4 regions of the Exiguobacterium sp. FD-YE-25-4 genome follow, and region 3 is predicted to be linked to each of the others. Evidence: riboswitches for the same ligand, from Rfam matches in the RefSeq annotation. Region 3 holds a riboswitch; each other region holds the start of a gene.
The links. A riboswitch is a leader RNA that binds a small molecule or an ion and turns the genes downstream of it on or off. The one in region 3 is predicted to bind S-adenosylmethionine.

Region 1 (4,930 bases), 1.1 Mb from region 3:
GGAAGGGTGCGGCGTTGAAAACCGGGATTCGACATGTCGTTCAGCATTTCCCTAGAACGAACGGGGTCATCACGGTCGATGCGGATGGGCAACATCTGCCGGCCGACGTCTTGAAGCTGTATGAAGAAGGCATACGTTGGCCTCATCATTTGATTATGGGCTGCCGCGACTTTTCAGGGTCCGATATCCCGTTCCGGAGCCGATTCGGAAATCAGATGACGCGCGGCGTCATGTTGCTCGGCAGCGGTCTTCGTCTGAAGGACACCCAAACCGGCCTCCGGGCGATTCCGCTGCGGTATGCAGAACAATTGCTTGATGTGCCGGGGAACCGTTATGAGTTCGAGATGAACATGTTGACGTTCACGAAACGATTGCAAGTTCCGATTCATCAGACACCAATTCAAACCGTCTATGTGGCAGAAAACGCCTCGTCCCATTTCCGGCCGGTGATCGACTCGATTCTTATCTATCGCATGTTTTTGGCCTATTCATTATCATCGGTCGCATCATTTCTGTTAGACATCGGGTTCTATGCCTTGTTCGTCTATTTGTTGAATCCGTGGTTCGAGACGACGCACGTCTTGATTGCGACGGTCGTGGCCCGTATCCTGTCATCGCTGTTCAATTATTTCGTCAATCGGAAAATTGTGTTCCATTCGAAGGCGAAGCGGGCGATGCCGAAATACTTCGGTCTCGTCGGATTGCAGATGGCGCTGTCGGCCGGTCTCGTCTATGCGCTGTTCTATGTCATCCGCGACGGTGAGGTGTGGATCAAAGTGTTCGTCGACAGCTTCTTGTTCGTCGTCAGTTATTATGTCCAGAAAAAATGGATCTTTAAACGCTAACAGGCCAAGACGTGTGTCTTGGCCTGTCTGGCATGCATATCGTTCAATAAGCGAGTTTTCCGAGCTTGACCGATGTGTACCGGTGCAGTTCACGCGGATCATGGATCCCGGTCTTCTGCATCATGTCGCGCATGAGCAGGGCACAGACGCGAGCATCTTCAGCCGCATCGTGGTGGATGAACGGGACGTTCAAATATTCCGCCATCGTGTTCAGCTTGTGATTCGGCAGACCTGGATACAGTTTTCTCGACAACTTGACGGTACAGCCGTACTCGATCGTCGGAAACGTATATAAATCGTATTTGGCGATCGCTTTCTTGAACGCGCCCATATCGAACGAAGCGTTGTGTGCCATGACGAGATCGACATCCCGCAGCGTCGGATAGAGCTGTTCGAGCACCTCGGGTAACGCTGGGGCGTCCCAGACATCGCTTGGCCGGATGCCGTGGACCCGGATATTGCCGGCATCGAAGTCTTCCTCCGGATTGACGAGCAGTTGGTTCGTTTCGATGATTTCACCGTCGACGAGCAGGCTCCAGCCGACAGAGCAGATGCTGCGACTATCGCGGTTCGCCGTCTCGACGTCGATGGCAAGAATTGAATGTGGCATAATTGATCCCTTTCTCGTAAAAACAAGTATAAAAAAAGTCTAACATATCGTTAGACTAAAAAGCGATTATGCGGCCACGAGGTTGCGGCATGCTTCGGCACAGCGGAGACATGCTTCGGCACAGCGTTGGCAATGGTCGTGCAAGTGGCGGCCACATTCGACGGCGCACGTGTCACACACCTGGGCGCAGAGTGCACCAATCGGTTTGGTGAAAGCCGAATCGGTCTCGAGCGCGTTCAAGGCGAGTGCACACACTTCCGAACATTCTTTCGTCAGCCGGATACACTCGGCGACCATCAACAAGTCTTCTTCTTGTAAGCATTTTGAGAAACAATGATTGCTTGCCCGCATACAGTCGATGACGGCTAAAATGGTCTCTTCGACAGAGGCTCGGTCCATGATAAGTCCCCCTTTAGAATAATGATGTCTTACAATCATTACCCGCTAGCGGATGAGTTAAACCGAGCGGCGACGCAAAAAAGTCACCCCTCGAATGAGTGGTGACTTCAATAATGGAGCATAGCGGGCTCGAACCGCTGACCTCCACGCTGCCAGCGTGGCGCTCTCCCAGCTGAGCTAATGCCCCGTTCGAAAATTATTATATCATCCTAGTAAAACATTTGGCAATGGCTATTTTTAATTTTTTTGAACAAAGTTTAATCAGCACTGAACGTGGGAAAATCACAAATGATGTTATATTACGAAAGCAGGTGTCATGTATGGAAATGATTTTACTCGCACTCTTACCTGCCTTGATGTGGGGGAGCATCCCGCTCATCGTCTCAAAGGTCGGCGGGAAGCCGATTCAACAGTTGATCGGGACGACAATCGGGGCGATGGTGATGGCGGTCATTATCGCACTCGTGTTCAATCCCGGGTTCACGACGCTCGCAATCGTGACCGGATTCATCTCCGGCGCGTTTTGGGCACTCGGACAATATTTACAGTTCCAATCGTTTCAAATTTTAAGTGTCTCGAAGGCGATGCCGATCAGCACCGGCATGCAGCTTCTCGGTACATCGTTGTTCGGTGTCATCGTCCTCGGAGACTGGAAAACGACGACCGAACTATGGCTCGGATTTTCGGCGCTCGTTCTCATCGTGATTGGGGCTGCGTTGACGTCGTATCAGCAGAACAAAGACGGCGACAGCAGCGGCGCCTTGAAGAAAGGCTTGCTCGTTCTGCTCGTGTCGAGTATCGGTTACGTGACGTACGCCGTCCTGACGAACTATTTCGAGGTCGACGGGATCACGGCGATCTTGCCACAGTCGGTCGGGATGTTCGTCGCGGCGCTGTTGTTCAGCCTGCGTGAGAAAGATGTGAAGAAGTTCGATCCGAAGACGTTCAAAAACATCTTGGCCGGGATCGCCTGGGGGATCGGGAACTTCGGGCTGTTCGTGTCGAGCGGTGAAGTCGGAATCGCGACGTCATTCGCCTTGTCGCAATTGAACGTCGTCGTGGCGACGCTCGGCGGGATCTATCTATTAAAAGAAGAGAAGACGACGAAAGAACGTGTCTTCGTCTTTATGGGTATCGGCCTCATCGTCGTGGCCGGATTCATGCTCGGAATCGCTAAAAGCTAAAAGACGGGTCAGACGACCCGTCTTTCGCTTACCAGGCTTGTTCGATGAATGCGTCACGCCCAGATTTTTTCCGGTCCTCTTTATAGTGGGCCGGATTTTTTTTATGGAAGTCTTGATGGTACTCCTCGGCCGGATAGAACGTGTCGGCCGGTAAAATCTTCGTGACGATCGGCTGTTGGAAACGTCCGCTCGCCGCGAGCGCGTCGCGACTCTGCTCTGCTTTCACACGTTGTTCTTCCGTATGATAGAAGATGGCCGGCGCATATTGACTGCCTCGGTCTTGGAATTGACCGCCGTCATCGGTCGGATCGGTCTGAATCCAATACAGTTCGAGCAGTCGCTCATAAGCGAACAGCGTCGGGTCGAACGTGATCTCGACGACCTCATAGTGTCCGGTCGTCCCTGTCTTCACTTGTTCATACGTCGGATCGTCGACGTGACCTCCCGTATAACCTGATACGATCGACTCGATGCCGGGTTGTTCCTCGAACGGCGTCACCATGCACCAAAAGCAGCCGCCTGCGAATGTTGCTTTCTCCATTATCTTGTCCCCCTCATCTTCATTCCCAAAAAAAGCGCCCATGTCATCGACATGAGCGCTCTGTCATATCGGCCAAGGCAATCGCCTTGCTGGTAGTAGCACCTTGCCGTAGCAGGTTGCTGTGAAGTCATAGAGCCAGGTCTCTCGTTCACTCAAGATATCGATATGTAGTTGGTGACAGCATCATACCATCAGATTTGAAGCGGCGTCAACGGTTTGGCTTGCGCCGTAGTTGGAGCAAGGTGGCACCGAGGATCAGGATGACGAGCACGATGGAGAGCGGTAGCGTATACGGGGCGTCCCCGGCATATAACTGTAAGAAGAACAAGGCAAAGACGGACAATAAGACGAGTACGTACGAACGGTTCATAGTAACCTCCCTTTTCTTTCAGTGTACCAAGTTACACATTCGTTGGCGAACGAAAACAGGAAATCAAATGTCGATAGCGAATACCATCGAGTGACCAAAGGAGGAATCAATATGACTGACACATTTGATTTTATGGAACTCGATATCGAATCTGCCCATCGCGGATATAAAGAAGGAACGTTTACGGCACGTGACGTGACGGCCTACTATTTGACCCGGATCGCCCAGTTCAACGACAAACTGAAGGCGGTCATTCAAGTGAACCCGGACGCGTTGTTCGAGGCCGAGTCGGCTGACCGGGCGTTTCGTCGCGGGTTACGCTTGCCGCTACTCGGCATCCCTGTCTTGATCAAAGACAATGTCGAGACAGCCGGACTCATGAAGACGACGGCCGGGGCCGTCGCCCTCGAACATCACTTCGCAGGCCGGGACGCCCATCTCGTCCAAAACCTGCGAGCGAGCGGGGCCATCATCCTCGGGAAAGCGAACTTGTCCGAATGGGCCAACTTTTTGACCGAGGGCATGCCGAACGGCTGGAGCGGTGTCGGTGGGCAGACGCTCAATCCATATGGGGATAAGCTCGATGTCGGAGGTTCGAGCTCAGGTTCGGCCTCTGCGGTCGCAGCGAACCTGACACTGCTCGCTGTCGGTAGCGAGACGAGCGGCTCCATCATCCATCCGAGCGTGCACAATGGCATCGTCGGCATCAAACCGACCGTCGGCCTCATCAGTCGGAGTGGCATCATCCCGATTTCGCGGTCGCAAGACACGGCGGGACCGATGGCACGAACGCTCGAAGACGCGGTAAGGGCACTTGAGGCGATGGTAGGGGAAGACCCGGCGGACCCGGCGACACTCAACCTCCCGGCCGGCCCGCCGTATCGGACGTGCCTCGACGAGCGCCAAGCGGTCGGGATGCGTGTCGGGATCGTCAAAGCTGATTTATCAGCAGAAGAACAAGCATTATACGGTGAGACGACC
Region 2 (4,930 bases), 700 kb from region 3:
TGAACTGATGGCGCGGACGATCTCTTCTTGCTGATAAGCCCGTTCCATTACTTTTGAACGAACCTCGTCTTGTTCACTGACCGTTGCGAGCGCAATATCGCGGATGGTGGCGGCATCTTCTGGTACGGCTTCCCTGATCTTCATAACGGCATCCCCCTTTTGGCCAATCTAGTAGTATCATTCCCCATCAGCAAAAAAATATCCTGCCCGCTCATTACTTTTTGATGTCGAAATGAAGGAAGACGTTATTTTCCATTTTGACTCGGGTATAAGAGTATCAATGCCAACTTACAAAAAGGAGTGTTACTATGGAACCGAAACTACAACATGATCCAAAACTAGAGCAAGCCAACAATCCAAATCGTCAGTTTGACCAAGCAAATGCAGGTGGCCCTAAAATCACCGTCGTGACCGGGATGCTCCTCGGCGCCCTCGTCGGCGGTCTGCTCGCCTTACTTAGCACGTCGAACCGTGAGAACACGAAACAATCGTTCTCGAGCGCGAAATCGTCGGTCGGCGGTCTCGTCGATACAGTCAAACAAGACCCAGCCGGAAAGGCCTCACAAGTCATCGACCAAGTGAAATCAGCTTCTGGAATCATCCAAGAAGTTGCCACTGACGTTCAAAACGTATACGAGAAAGTCGCTGGTGAAGTCGACACGGTCAAAGAAGACGTGAACAAAGTCGTCGGCACGGCGCAAGAAGCGAAGTCAGATCTTCAATCGATCGGCGAGAAAGTCGTCGATGCGAAAGATACGGCGCTCGGGCAAGAAACTTCATCCGACACGTCATCAAGCAATAACGAATCATCGAATGACAACAAAACACAAGCCTAACAAAAAAACGACCTTTCGCTGAGAAAGGTCGTTTTTACTGTCTTATGCGAAGCGTTTCGCGCCTTCTTCAAGCACTGCCGCTTTATCCGTTTGCTCCCATGGGAGTTCAACGTCTGTACGACCGAAGTGGCCGTAAGCTGCTGTCTGCTTGTAGATTGGACGGCGAAGGTCGAGCATCTTGATGATGCCGGCCGGACGGAGGTCGAAGTTCTCGCGAACGAGTTCGACGAGCTCAGTCTCGCTCAATTTGCCTGTGCCGAACGTGTCGACTGCGATCGATACCGGGTGGGCAACGCCGATCGCGTAAGCAAGTTGAACTTCTGCTTTGTCAGCAAGTCCCGCTGCAACGAGGTTTTTCGCTACGTAACGAGCCGCGTACGCCGCTGAACGGTCAACTTTGGTTGGATCTTTACCTGAGAACGCGCCGCCGCCGTGGCGAGCGTAACCACCGTACGTATCGACGATGATTTTACGTCCTGTAAGGCCTGCATCCCCTTGTGGTCCACCGATGACGAAACGGCCAGTCGGGTTGATGAAGTATTTTGTATCCGCGTCGATAAGTTCAGACGGGATGACCGCGTCGATGACGTGCTCTTTCAAATCAGCTTGGATTTGTTCGAGTGTGATGTCTTCGGCGTGTTGCGTCGAGATGACGATTGTGTCGATGCGAACCGGGTTGTTCGCTTCGTCGTATTCGACCGTCACTTGTGTCTTACCATCAGGACGAAGGTAAGCGAGCGTGCCGTTCTTACGAACTTCTGCCAAACGACGTGACAATTTGTGCGCGAGTGAAATCGGGAGCGGCATGAGTTCTGGTGTCTCTTTTGTTGCGTAACCGAACATGAGACCTTGGTCACCAGCGCCGATCGCATCGATTTCTTCTTCAGTCATTTGTCCTTCACGAGCTTCAAGCGCTTGGTCGACACCTTGGGCGATGTCTACCGATTGCTCATCAATCGATGTGAGGACAGCACAAGTCTCTGCATCAAAACCATATTTTGCACGTGTGTAGCCGATCTCACGAACTGTTTCACGAACAACTTTCGGGATATCCACGTAAGTTGATGTTGTGATCTCACCTGCTACGAGCACGAGACCTGTCGTGACAGATGTCTCAGCCGCAACGCGGGCGTTTGGATCTTCAGCTAAAATCGCATCCAAAATCGCATCTGAGATTTGGTCACAAATTTTATCCGGATGTCCTTCCGTGACGGACTCCGAAGTGAAAAGTCGACGGTTCAAGTTTGCCATTTCGAAAAACCTCCTATAATAAGGGTGATGTGTGGACGGTACTCGTTCCCCTTACGCGTTGCTTTGGGACGGTAATGAAAAAAACCTTTCGCCATGTTCAATGGGAAAGGTTGAATCGTTCTTCCTTACCCTCTTATCGTTCGAAGCTTGCGCTTCGCTTCAGGATAGCACCTTTTCCGAATAACAATGACAAATCGGACGGTTGCTGGGCTTCGTAGGGCCTTGTTCCCTCCACCGCTCAGAATAAGAGTATCCGTTACGAAGACCATCATATAAATGACACCCCGTTCTGTCAAGCGTATCGACTGAATTCGTAAAACTTTTCACGAACTCGCAATAGTTATGTTTGTGAAATATCAAACATTTTTTTGTCGGTTTTCGATTTTGTACTATGACCTGGTACAGAATATGTTAGAATGACAGTGTAAGAAAGCGCTTACTTTAAAGGGTAAAAAAGGCTTGTTTTTGATTAGTATGTCACATATAATAAAAACGTCATACTAATCAAACGCGGAAGTATGCGGATTTCATCCACATCTATTTAGGGGAAAGGTGGGATTCAGGATGGCGACAACGCTCCTGAAAATCGAAGAATTAATTAAAGGTGCCGACATGATGCGGAACTTAACGGTTCCAGAATTGGTGGAAGAAGCCATTCGCAACGGGGAAGGCGTACTGACGAAAGACGGGGCTTTATCGGTCAGTACAGGTAAATTCACAGGACGGTCACCGAAAGACAAATTCGTCGTGCAAGATGAAGTCAGCAATCATTTAGTAGACTGGGGTCCGGTCAACCAACCGATCGCAGAAGAGAAGTTCACGGCACTGCTCGATAAAGTGCTCACGCATCTCGAGACGAAAGACAAGCTCTATTATCTCGAGGCGTCTGCCGGGGCTGACGAGCATTATACGCTTCCAGTGCGGGCCATCACAGAATACGCGTGGCACAACTTGTTCGCGAAACAGTTGTTCTTGCGCGAATGGCCGACACAAGGTGCCTTTGATCCGTTCACGGTCATCTATGCACCGAGCTATAAGGCCGATCCGGAAGTCGACGGGACGAACTCCGAAACGTTCATTCTCGTCTCATTCGCCAAACGGACCATTCTGATCGGGGGAACAGAATACGGCGGCGAAATTAAAAAATCGATTTTTTCAGTCATGAACTTCCTGTTACCGGAACAGCATGTCTTGTCGATGCATTGCTCGGCGAACGTATCGGACGCCGGCGAGACGGCTCTCTTCTTCGGGCTATCGGGTACCGGAAAGACGACGCTATCGGCCGACACAGAACGTCATTTAATCGGGGACGACGAGCATGGTTGGTCTCCTGACGGCGTCTTCAACATTGAAGGCGGTTGCTACGCGAAGACGATCAACTTGTCGCGTGAGAACGAACCTCAAATCTACGATGCCATTCGATTTGGCTCGTTGATTGAGAACGTCGTCTTGGACGAGGAACGGGCACCAGACTACAAGAACATCTCACTCACTGAGAACACACGGGCCGCCTACCCGATTCAATTTATCGATAACGCGATGCTTCCGTCACGAGCCGGTCATCCGAACACGATCGTCTTCTTGACGGCCGACGCATACGGCGTCCTGCCTCCAATCAGCAAATTGACGAAGGAGCAGGCGATGTATCACTTCTTGTCAGGCTATACGTCGAAGCTAGCCGGCACGGAGCGCGGCGTGACGGAGCCTCAGGCGACCTTCTCGACATGTTTCGGGTCACCGTTCTTGCCGCTCGCACCTGAACGCTACGCCGACATGCTCGGCACGTTGATCGAGAAACATGACGTCGACGTCTATCTCGTCAATACCGGTTGGACCGGCGGCGCATACGGCGAAGGATCGCGGATGAAGCTCGCCTATACACGGGCGATGGTGAACGCGGCCGTCAACGGGAAATTGCGTGACGTCGAGACGACGCGCCATGACATCTTCAACGTCGAGATTCCACGCCACATCGACGGGGTGCCAGACGACGTGCTCAACCCACGGGGCACATGGAAAGACGGGGCCCGCTACGACGCCGAGGCGGCAGCGCTCGCCTGTAAGTTCCAAGACAACTTCAAACGATTCACGAAAGCGAGTGAGGCGGTCGTCGCAGCCGGCCCAATCATCGTGTAATAAAAAATGACTAGCGCCTGGTTTAGGCGCTAGTCATTTTTTTGGTGCGACGGCTAACATCCAGTCCATCGCCTCATCGGTCGTCTTCCACTTTTCCCAAAACGGGAGTTGATGAGCGAACGGGACGATCCAAAGTTCGGCCCGCTCCCCCATCCGTTCGGCCACGGCTGTCGCATGACGGAGCCGCACTTGCTCGTCGTCTGTCCCGTGAATCAATAACGTCGGGGCCTCCCAGTCCTTGTAGAGGGGTGAACGCTCCACATACGCCTCACGAGCCGCTTCCGGGTCACCCCCGATCATACGGCGGAGCATTTTCCGCATCGAGCGTTGCTCTTCGTACGTCCATTCCAAATTGGTGACACCCGCCCATGACGTCACGGACGTGAGCGGCCGCTCCGCGGCGAGCGACAACGCCATCATGCCTCCGCGCGAGAAGCCAAGGGCATGAATGAGCGTGTCCGTTCGATGGACGCGATCATAAAGAGACAAGACATCCTCTAAATCGGCCCCGCCGAAGTCTTCTTTCCCGCTCCCCCCATGGTTACCACGGTAAACAGGCGCCACGACGTGGAAGCCTTTGGCCGCGAACTGCATCAACCGGGGCAAGCGCACGTCCCCGATGCGTCCTGTTCCGCCGCGCAAATAAAACAGGACGTGCCCGTTCGGTCGCGTCGGCGTGATCGTATAGGCGACGACATCCTCACCAT
Region 3 (4,930 bases):
GGCGGAGCGTGATGCGCTCCAACAAATAATCACGGTAAGCCGGGGCGGCCTCGCTCGGCAACAGTCGAAACATTTGACCGACCCCGGATCGGATGGAAATCCGTTGCTCGAGGACCGCGTCTTTCAACTCGACCCAAGCCGGCGGGGCGAACGCCTTCATCAACGCGATGATATTGTCTTCCGCCGTAATCGTCCCGTCAAAGTCGCAGAGGATATGGGCCGTCATCGTGACGCCCACGCCTTCAACGCGGTATCGAGCTCGTCCGTCTGCCCTTCGGTTTGACCGAGTACGTGAGCGATGGCTTGTCGGAACGCACGAGCCCCGGCGGCTGCACCGTCCGGATGACCGTGAATGCCACCGCCGGCGTTGATGACGACATCCGTCCCGAAGTCCCGAATGATATCGGCGACGAGTCCCGGATGAATCCCCGCGGACGGGACCGGCAAAATCGGCTTCGACCAATGTGGTTCGGCACTCTGGTCACGAATCACGAACGTCTCGTCGCGCGGTGTCGCAAGTGAGCCGTACGGTGACGGGAAGAGCGTCAAATCGGCCCCGGCGAGGCGAGGGAGTTTACCGAGCAAAAGCGAATGACTGATTGATCCGGTCAAGGCGCCGGCAAAGGCCGGATGTGCCAAGATCGGGACGTGGATATCCGGATCGTTCGCGAGTTCGCGCAGTGCGTCGAGACCGTACGTATAGACGTTGAACAGGAGCGCCGTCGCACCGGCCTCGATGAGACGGAGCGCCTGGTCACGCAGACCGAACACGGGGCCGCTCAGCGTGATGGCGTACAGGACGCGTTTCCCGGTCGCCTCGAAGTGGGCTTGAATGACGTCCGCTCCGATCCGGGCCCGTTCAAGCGACGGGGTGAGCGGGTTGTCGTATAAAATCTCGTCGTCTTTGACGATATCGATGCCACCGGCGAACTGATCGCGGAGTTGCTGCTCGAGAAACGCGAGGTCACGGCCGATGACGCCTTTGAAGATGCTCATGACGAGCGGGCGATCCTGAACGCCGAGCAACTCACGAATCCCGTCGACACCGAACTTGGCGCCTTTGAAATCAGAGGCGAGCGTCTCCGGCAACGTCAAATCGATTAATCGGACCGAATCATCGAGGGACAGTTTCCCGAACGTCGTCGTCAAGATGGATGAAAAGTCAGGGCTGACATTATGTAACGGATAGCGGATCGTGAAGCGGCTCGTCGTGTCCGTATGTGTGGTTGATACGACCTCACCTCGGAACGCCTGTAACTGCTCTTGCTCTAAGTGAGGCAAGTCCGTCCATGTGCCGACGGTCAACTCGAGGGCGATCTTGTTGGCGACGGTCGCGACCGCGTCCGTCCGTTTGATTTCATATGTGGCAGTGATACTCATATGGTTCCTCCTTCCAGGCAAACAAAAATGACCCCATGCCGAGGCAAGAGGTCATCATAAAAAAAATGAACTCTTATCTCTCAGCTTACGCTGCAAGAATTAGCACCGTGCCATCTCTGGTCGGTTGCTGCGACATCATCGGGCTTGTCCCTCCGTCTGCTCTTGATAAGAATGTGATTTGAAGTTGTGAAATTTAATTGAATTTTTGCACAGAATCGTCACATCGTCAATTCCTTTTTTTCCAAAAAAAATATTTTGGAAAGTTGTTTCCATATATGCACAAAAAAAGACGAAGTTGCATCGGGAAATTGCCGTTGACAATCGTGACGTCGAGTCCGTAATATTCAGCACATAAGTTCACCGAATCGAATAAACCACTCTTATCGCGAGTTGGCAGAGGGAATTGGCCCGATGACGCCGCAGCAACCGACCACTAGGCACGGTGCTACATCCACCAGACGAATGTCTGACAGATGAGAGGAACAACCAGTTTGGCTGTGCCTCTTTCTCGCGGAGAAAGGGGCTTTTTTTGTGGGCAACGTACAGGAAGGGGAAAACATTATGTCATATCAACCATTTACAGAACAGACCGTCGTCGAGCATGTGAAAACGTTGGGGTTAATCGAAGACGGAGGCATCACGCATTGCGAGGAGATTGGGGACGGCAATTTGAACCTCGTTTTCCGCATCCGACAAGGCGAAACGAGTCTCATCGTCAAACAAGCGCTCCCATATGCGAAAGTCGTCGGCGAAAGTTGGCCGCTCACACTTGAACGGGCGTGGATCGAGCAGTTGGCGTTGCGCGAATTCGCCAACGTCGTCCCTCGTTTCGTGCCAGTCGTGCTTGGCAGTGACCGCCCGCTCGCCTACACGATTTTAGAGGACCTGTCAGATTTTGAGATTGTTCGGACTGGCTATTTGGAAGGGAAAACGTATCCTGAACTGGCCCGCCATGTCGGTGAATTTTTAGGCGAGACGCTGTTCGCGACGTCGGATTACGCGGCCGGGCCGATCGCGAAGAAGCGGATTGAACGTGACTATTACAACCCGGAACTGTGTGACATCACCGAGAAACTCATCTTCACCGACCCGTTCAAAGACGCGGAGTCGAACAACATCGAGACGGCGCTGCGAGAAGATGTCGAACGCCTTTGGCAAGACCAAGCGCTCAAAGTCGAGGTGACGAAACTGAAAGTCGGCTTTGTCACGAAACATGAGGCACTCCTGCATGGAGACTTACATACGGGCAGCATCTTCGCGACTCAACAAGAGACGAAAATCATCGATCCAGAGTTCGCGTTTTACGGACCGTTCGGCTTCGACCTCGGCCAAATCATCGCCCATTTGACGCTGTCGACGTTCCATGACCCGCTCAAACGCTTCGAGCGTTTCACGGACGTCTTGACGGTGTGGGAGACGTTCGAGAAGACGTTTCGGGCCAATTTTGAACGCGCCGTCGAGCCGTTCAACACGGACGGTTTCGTCGACGAGTTGTTGCGGACGATTTTCAGCGACACGATCGGCTACGCCGGTTGCGAACTCATTCGCCGTGCCGTCGGACTGGCCGGTGTCGCCGATCTCGAGACGTTGCCGGAAGCGACGCGGCTCGAACGAAAACGTGACGCGCTCGCCCTCGGGACGGCGCTCATTAAAGAACGCCACAGCGTCGAATCGATTGACGACTTGGTGACACTCCTGTCGGGGGTGCGCGTATGACGGTCCAAAACATCCGTTTCCATTCACAGACAGACGAACTCATCGTATTGGATCAGACGTTGTTGCCGCATGAAGAGCGGTACGTGACGATTGAGACGCTCGAACAGGCCGAACATGCCATCGAGACGCTCCAAGTCCGCGGCGCCCCGGCCATCGCATACTTCGGGGCGTTCGTCCTCGCCAAAGAGGCGGGCCGGTTAGTCGACGATCCGGACTTTACGCGTCGGCTCGACCTCGTCGGACGCCGCTTGATCGCGACCCGGCCGACGGCGGTCAATCTGCAAAACGTGATCGAATCGCTCCTTGATTTAAATGTCGGGGACGACTTCGAGGCGATTGCCGAGGAAATCAAACGCCGCGCCATCGCTTTGTACGACCGGGACGTCGATACGTACCGGGCCATCGGCGAGCATGCACTGACGGTGTTGCCGGCCGGGGGGAACGTGTTGACGATTTGCAACGCCGGTGCCATCGCGACATCGCGTTACGGGACGGCGCTCGCCCCGTTTTACGTTGGAAAAGAACGCGGTGTATCCTTCAACGTCTTCGCCTGTGAGACGCGGCCGCTCCTGCAAGGGGCACGCCTCACCGTCTGGGAGCTCGACCGGGCCGATATCGACGTGACGCTCATCACGGACAATATGGCGGCTTGGACGATTCAGTCGAAACGAGTCGATGCCATCATCGTCGGAGCCGACCGCATTACACGGACGGGGCACGTCGCCAATAAAATCGGGACGTTGCAGCTCGCCGTCCTCGCCAAGCATTACGGCATTCCGTTCTACGTCGCTGCGCCGCATTCGACGTTCGATTTGACGGCGGATGACACGATTGAAATCGAGGAGCGGAACCCGTCAGAAGTCACACATATCGGTGGTCAACCGACGGCGCCCGTCGGCATCACCGTCTTCAATCCGGCGTTCGACGTCACGACGCCCGATCTCATCACCGGACTCATCACCGAGGCGGGTGTGTTCGAACCGACAGAGGCCGCCATCACACATCATGTAGGGGGAACGATTCATGTCTAAAAAACTCTTGATTTTGTTATTCACATTCGTCTTGGCGCTCGTCGGTTGCACGAACGAGCAAGCGGCCCCATCGAAGCCGGCCGAGAAGACGGCAGAGACGAAACCCGTCTCGGTCTCGAACGGGACGTTGCCAAAAGATATCGATGTCGCCCTCATCATGCAGATGTCGATCGGGACGTTCTCGTCGCAGTATATCAATGGGGTGACGGAACAAGTCGAATCGTTCGGCGGCAACGTGAAAGTGTACAACGCCGACAACGATCTGTCGAAGATGGCGAGTTACGTCGACACGGCGACGACGCAAGGCGTCGATGTCATCTTGATTGACCATGGCCGCGCCGATGCATTGAAAGAACCGGTCCAACGCGCACTCGACAAAGGCATCAAAGTCGTCGCGTTCGACAATGATTTGACGAACGACGGGGTGACGGTCATCGACCAGGACGACTATTCGCTCGCTTGGCGTTCGCTCAAGGCACTGGCCGAAGATTTGGACGGCGAAGGCAAAATCGTCACGATTTGGGTCGGTGGCTTCACACCGATGGAACGACGCCACACGATTTATGATGCGTTCTTGAAACGCTACCCGGGCATCACGGAAGTCGCCAAGTTCGGTTCGGCGACGAACAATACGGCGCTCGACACACAGAGCCAGATGGAAGCGATCTTGAAGAAGTATCCGGAAGGCGAGATTGATGCCGTATTCGCGATGTGGGACGAGTTCGCCAAAGGGGCGAGCCGTGCCATCAAACAGGCCGGACGCGATGAAATCGCCGTCTATGGCATCGATTTGAGTGACGAAG
Region 4 (4,930 bases), 590 kb from region 3:
AAGATGGAAGTGTTTTGAGAAGAAGGGGCGACATGCCTCTAAAATTCAGCTTAAATCGGGAAAAACAATCCGATGACGAGACCGAGCAGGGCACCGACGATGACTTGGAACGGGGTGTGACCGACCAACTCATTTAAAATCGGTGTCTCATGTTTGATGCCTTTGAAATAGTCGTTCAACAAACGGGCTTGGAACCCGACCGCTTGCCGGACACCGGTCGCGTCGTACATGACGATCGTCGCGAAAATCAGGGCGAGCGCGAACATGCTGGAGTCGAGCCCTTCGATACGCCCGATCACGGTCGTCAATGCGACGACGGTCGAGGAGTGGGAACTTGGCATCCCACCTGAGGCAAACATGATTTCAAGTTCAAAATCTCGTGTTTTAATGAGTTCGGTTACGAGCTTGGCCGCTTGGGCGATGAACCACGCGAGCAAGGCGGCGAGTAAAGGTTCGTTAAAGAGCAATCGATTCACTTCCTGTCTGACAATGGTATCTACACTATACCCGATTCTTTCAGGCACTAGACGTAAAGTTTTTGTCAAAAAAAGCACCTCGAGCATAGGCTCGAAGTGCTTCTCGGTCGATTTTTGTTACCCGACGACGCCTTCAGTCTCCTGAAGTTTGTCCGCGATATTCTCGATGATATAGCGGTTACGTGGATGCTCCTGGCACTCTTTCGAGCATGAACGCATTTGTTTCGGTTCACACTCTTCACAACAGAAGTGTTGAGCATTACACACCGGGTTGGCACAATTAACGTAACGGACCGTCTTCGTCCCACAGTGCATGCACTCGGAAACAACCGACGGATTGACCGTGTTGACTGGGACGTTGATGCGCTCGTCAAAGACGTAGAGCTCGCCTTCCCAATTTTCGCCTTTCGTGGCGTCGTCTTTGCCGTACATGGCGACGCCGCCTTTTAGGTGGAAAATGTTGTCGTGACCTTGGTCACGCATATATGCGGTAAATTTCTCGCAACGGACGCCTCCGGTACAGTACGTGAGTAAGGTTTTCCCTTCGTAGAGGTCCTTGTTCTCTTCGAGCCAATCTGGCATGTAACGAGAAGCCTCTACGTCGATTTTGATCGCATTTTTAAAGTGACCAAGATCGTACTCGTAGTTGTTACGAACATCGAGGATGACGACATCGTCGCGATTCATCATCTCTTTCCATTCTGCCGGTTCGAGGTACGCACCGTGCTGTTTAGGAACGTCGAACTCACCATCAAAGCGCCACGTCACAAGCTCTTTCTTATGACGGACAAAGATTTTTTTGAACGCATGCTCTTCGACTTCATCGATTTTGAACTCGATATCGCTGAAAAGCGGGTTCGCTTTCAAGTCGTTCATGTATTGCTCGGTCTGTTCCCAAGTCCCAGAGCACGTTCCGTTGATTCCTTCGGAAGAAATCAAGATCCGTCCTTTGATGCCAAGGTCCTTACAATACTTGAGGTGCTCTTGTGTGAGCGTTTCTGGGTCTTCGATGTTGACGTACTTATAGTACAGCAAGACCCGCATTGGTTTTGTTTCCATGTTATTACTCCCCTGTGTTCAGTTTTTTGCAGGAAAACGAACGTTGGGTTGTGTCGTTCGACGAGCGGACTTGCCTGCAACCACAAGTCCATATTATATGATAGATATCACAGCGAAATTTCGCAAATACTTTTTATTTTTTTTACTGGCGTGCAGGGGGATGCGTCTTCCTGAGCGAAATCGGGTAAAAGGTATTAATGAAAGTCGAAGGTGGAAACTGATATGCTCACATCACTCCAACAATGGATTATCCAACTGATTGAATGGCTGCAAGAGCTTCCGGGAGGCCCATGGGCAGGACTAGGGGCGCCGTTCCTTGAGGCGATCTTTCCATTTCTTCCGCTCGTCCTCATCATTTCGGCGAACGCGGCCACGTATGGGTTCTTGCTCGGGACGTTATTGTCTTGGGTCGGTAGTTTACTAGGGACGATTCTTGTCTTTACAGCCGTCCGTTACGTATTCCGTAAACCGATGACACGGTGGCTCGAAAAACATAAACAAGGGGTATATTGGCTGGAACGCATCAACCATATGAGCCCGATCTCGCTTGGGTTTTTATATTCGCTCCCGTTCATCCCGGTCAGTTTGATCACATACTTACTTGCCCTCATTCAAATGCCGCTTCGGACATTCATCATGGCGGCGGGGTTCGGGAAACTGCTTGTCGTCTTGATTTTTTCGGTCATTGGTGACCAGTGGGAAGAGTTTATTCAAAGTCCGTTCCGCTTATCGATGCTTGGACTGTTACTGTTTGTTCTTTGGGCGATCAGCCGTGGCCTCGAGGAATTGCTCAAGCGGCGCGCCTTCAAAAAACGCAACGAACAACTTCAACGTGAACGTGAAACGAAACGTCAAACGACCCTTCGAAGCTAGTGCTTCAAAGGGTCGTTTTGGTCAGGCGCGCTTTTTGAAACGCGGGAAGTTAAAGACGATGGCCAGCCCTCCGCAAATGAAGAGCAGGAATGGATAGAACATATACGGGACGAGCGCTGGTGACGCCGTATTCGTCAATTCGGCGGCGATGAGCAGCTGTGCCCCATAAGGCAACAGGCCTTGGACGCCACACGAGAAGATGTCGAGCACACTCGCTGATTTCTTTCGCTCGATGTCATACGTGTCGGCGATATTGGCGGCGAGCGGACCGGCCACGAGAATCGAGATCGTGTTGTTCGCCGTCGCAACGTTCGTCGCGCTGACGAGCCCGGCGATGCTCCATTCGGCACCGGCACGTTTTTGAATCCGCGACGTGAGCGCGTCACGCAAGTAAGTGAGCCCGCCGTTATGCGAGATGAGTCCGACGAGTCCGCCCATGAGGAGCGTCAAGAGCGAAATCTCGGCCATACCCATCATCCCGTCTGCCATAGCCGTGACGTATGAAGTGACAGCCAAACTCCCATCGATCAAACCGATGATGCCGGTCAAGGCAATCCCGCCAAGCAAAACGAGAATGACGTTCAACCCGGTCAAGGCGAGAGCGATGACGGCGAGGTATGGAATGAGTTTATACCATTCGAACGCGGCTGCATCGACAGTCGATTCTCCACTCGATAACACCGATAAGAGGACGATTGTGATAAGGGCGGCCGGGAGGACAATCCAAAAGTTGGTTCGGAATTTGTCACGCATATTGGTACGCTGGGTCCGGACGGCAGCGATTGTCGTGTCCGAGATGAACGACAAGTTGTCCCCGAACATGGCACCACCGACGACGGCAGCCGCCGCGATGGCGATATTGACGCCACTTTCTTCGTGGATACCGAGCGCGATCGGGGCGAGGGCGGCAATCGTGCCCGTCGACGTTCCCATCGCCATCGAGATGAAAGCCGCGATGACGAATAAACCGCTCAGTAGAAGCGAGGACGGTAAAAATGTCAGCGCCGCATTGACGGTCGCGTCGATTGCGCCGATTGCTTCGGCGACACTCGAGAACGCTCCGGCGAGCAAGAAGATGAAGACCATGATCAAAATGCCGGGGTTCCCCGCACCTTGGGCGACACGCTCGACCGTCTGAGTGACGCTGCCTTTCGTCATCATCGCCGCGACGATGACCGCGATCAACGCCGCGATCAGGACCGGGAATTTATAAAAGTCGTTATAGTAGATGCCTGCCCCGATAAAGAAGACGAGGAAGACGAGCAAAGGCAATAGTGCCCATTTGTTAGCTGTCGGTTGTTCCAATCGATTCACCTCATTCATAAAATAAAAAGAGAGCCTTCTGAAAAAAGGCTCTCTCTACAAGAAAACACTTTTTTCATCTTTCGAGCAGACTGCTCGCTGGATTTGGCACAGGTTACCCGCTGCCGAGACGTCACTGGGCCAGTCCCTCAGTCTCTCTTGATAAAAAAGTTGTGATATTTAATTATAAGACACGTTCCCTAACGTACCTGTTTCAAATCCGCTTGTCAATAGCAAACCCCCACGCGGTGAACGTGGGGGTGAGTCAGGTCGTTAAGAAATTGTAATGGGCGACGCGGTTGCGTCCGGCGTACTTCCCGCCGACGTAGAGGGCCCGGTCAGCGTTACGGATCGTATCGTCGAGGCGTTTGTCACCGAACGCCTGAATCGTGTCGACACCGATCGAAGCGGTGACGGGGATATCGATTCCGTCGACGTGGAACGGTTTGTTCTCGATTTGTTGGCGGATGCGCTCGGCGATCTCGACGGCGGCCTCAACATCACAACGGTTTAAGAGCAAGATGAACTCTTCACCGCCGTAACGGGCGGCAAAATCTTCGGTGCGGAGTGCCTGGCGAATCCGCCGTCCAAACTCTTGGAGCACACTGTCCCCGACTTGATGTCCGTGCAAATCGTTGATTTTTTTGAAAAAGTCGATGTCGAGCATCGCGACCGAAATCGGATACATCGAACCGTCCGAGATTTGTTGAATCCCGTATTCGTAAAACGCGCGTGCATTCGCGAGCAGCGTCAAGCTGTCGGTCCGACTTTCCGTGTAAAGACGGTCGCGCTCATGGCAACGGCTGATCGTCCGGTTGAACGACTTGAGAAGTTTGACGATTTCACGTTGGATGGTCGAGGGATACCCATAGACGTGTTCACCCGTCATGACGAGCCACGTGCGAATCCCTTCGATCTCCTCGGACCGAACCGAGATGAAACTATGATAGTCGTCGTCAAATTCGTTCGACAGTGGTGCGTCCCATTCGAAGCGCATCTCATATTCGACCGAGGCTTCGTTCGGATAAGCGTGATCGAGCAAATCGAACACGATGTGACGGTCAATCGGCTGACGCGTCTTCAAATCAAAGTACAGGGTACGGTCGAACAGTTTAAACTCGACGAACCCTTCGTCATAGTGATTGAGCCGCTCACATTGACTGAGAAACACTTCGATGGCTTGCGCCTCGCTCTGCGATAACGACACGGCTTCTTTTGCC

Region 1: another riboswitch for S-adenosylmethionine. It lies ahead of msrA (peptide-methionine (S)-S-oxide reductase MsrA); the one in region 3 lies ahead of AC13H5_RS13660 (2,3-diketo-5-methylthiopentyl-1-phosphate enolase).
Region 2: another riboswitch for S-adenosylmethionine. It lies ahead of metK (methionine adenosyltransferase); the one in region 3 lies ahead of AC13H5_RS13660 (2,3-diketo-5-methylthiopentyl-1-phosphate enolase).
Region 4: another riboswitch for S-adenosylmethionine. It lies ahead of AC13H5_RS01665 (Na+/H+ antiporter NhaC family protein); the one in region 3 lies ahead of AC13H5_RS13660 (2,3-diketo-5-methylthiopentyl-1-phosphate enolase).

Annotation. Positions count from the first base shown of each region.
Region 1 is NZ_CM168041.1:1,595,071-1,600,000, reverse strand. Features, by position in the region: gene AC13H5_RS08290 (bifunctional glycosyltransferase family 2/GtrA family protein) at 1-845, shown strand, start outside; gene AC13H5_RS08285 (3'-5' exonuclease) at 889-1,455, opposite strand; gene AC13H5_RS08280 (four-helix bundle copper-binding protein) at 1,522-1,854, opposite strand; tRNA gene AC13H5_RS08275 (tRNA-Ala) at 1,969-2,041, opposite strand; gene AC13H5_RS08270 (GRP family sugar transporter) at 2,175-3,038, shown strand; gene msrA (peptide-methionine (S)-S-oxide reductase MsrA) at 3,067-3,579, opposite strand; SAM riboswitch class I at 3,643-3,743, opposite strand; gene AC13H5_RS08260 (hypothetical protein) at 3,788-3,949, opposite strand; gene AC13H5_RS08255 (amidase family protein) at 4,061-4,930, shown strand, end outside.
Region 2 is NZ_CM168041.1:1,966,489-1,971,418, forward strand. Features, by position in the region: gene AC13H5_RS10165 (GNAT family N-acetyltransferase) at 1-144, opposite strand, end outside; gene AC13H5_RS10170 (hypothetical protein) at 309-836, shown strand; gene metK (methionine adenosyltransferase) at 879-2,087, opposite strand; SAM riboswitch class I at 2,218-2,337, opposite strand; gene pckA (phosphoenolpyruvate carboxykinase (ATP)) at 2,652-4,223, shown strand; gene AC13H5_RS10185 (alpha/beta hydrolase family protein) at 4,257-4,930, opposite strand, start outside.
Region 3 is NZ_CM168041.1:2,664,140-2,669,069, reverse strand. Features, by position in the region: gene AC13H5_RS13665 (2-hydroxy-3-keto-5-methylthiopentenyl-1-phosphate phosphatase) at 1-226, opposite strand, end outside; gene AC13H5_RS13660 (2,3-diketo-5-methylthiopentyl-1-phosphate enolase) at 223-1,380, opposite strand; SAM riboswitch class I at 1,451-1,552, opposite strand; SAM riboswitch class I at 1,758-1,860, shown strand; gene mtnK (S-methyl-5-thioribose kinase) at 1,942-3,096, shown strand; gene mtnA (S-methyl-5-thioribose-1-phosphate isomerase) at 3,093-4,127, shown strand; gene AC13H5_RS13645 (sugar ABC transporter substrate-binding protein) at 4,120-4,930, shown strand, end outside.
Region 4 is NZ_CM168041.1:321,414-326,343, forward strand. Features, by position in the region: gene AC13H5_RS01650 (divergent PAP2 family protein) at 51-476, opposite strand; gene trhO (oxygen-dependent tRNA uridine(34) hydroxylase TrhO) at 594-1,535, opposite strand; gene AC13H5_RS01660 (TVP38/TMEM64 family protein) at 1,758-2,408, shown strand; gene AC13H5_RS01665 (Na+/H+ antiporter NhaC family protein) at 2,430-3,731, opposite strand; SAM riboswitch class I at 3,784-3,879, opposite strand; gene AC13H5_RS01670 (GGDEF domain-containing protein) at 3,976-4,930, opposite strand, start outside.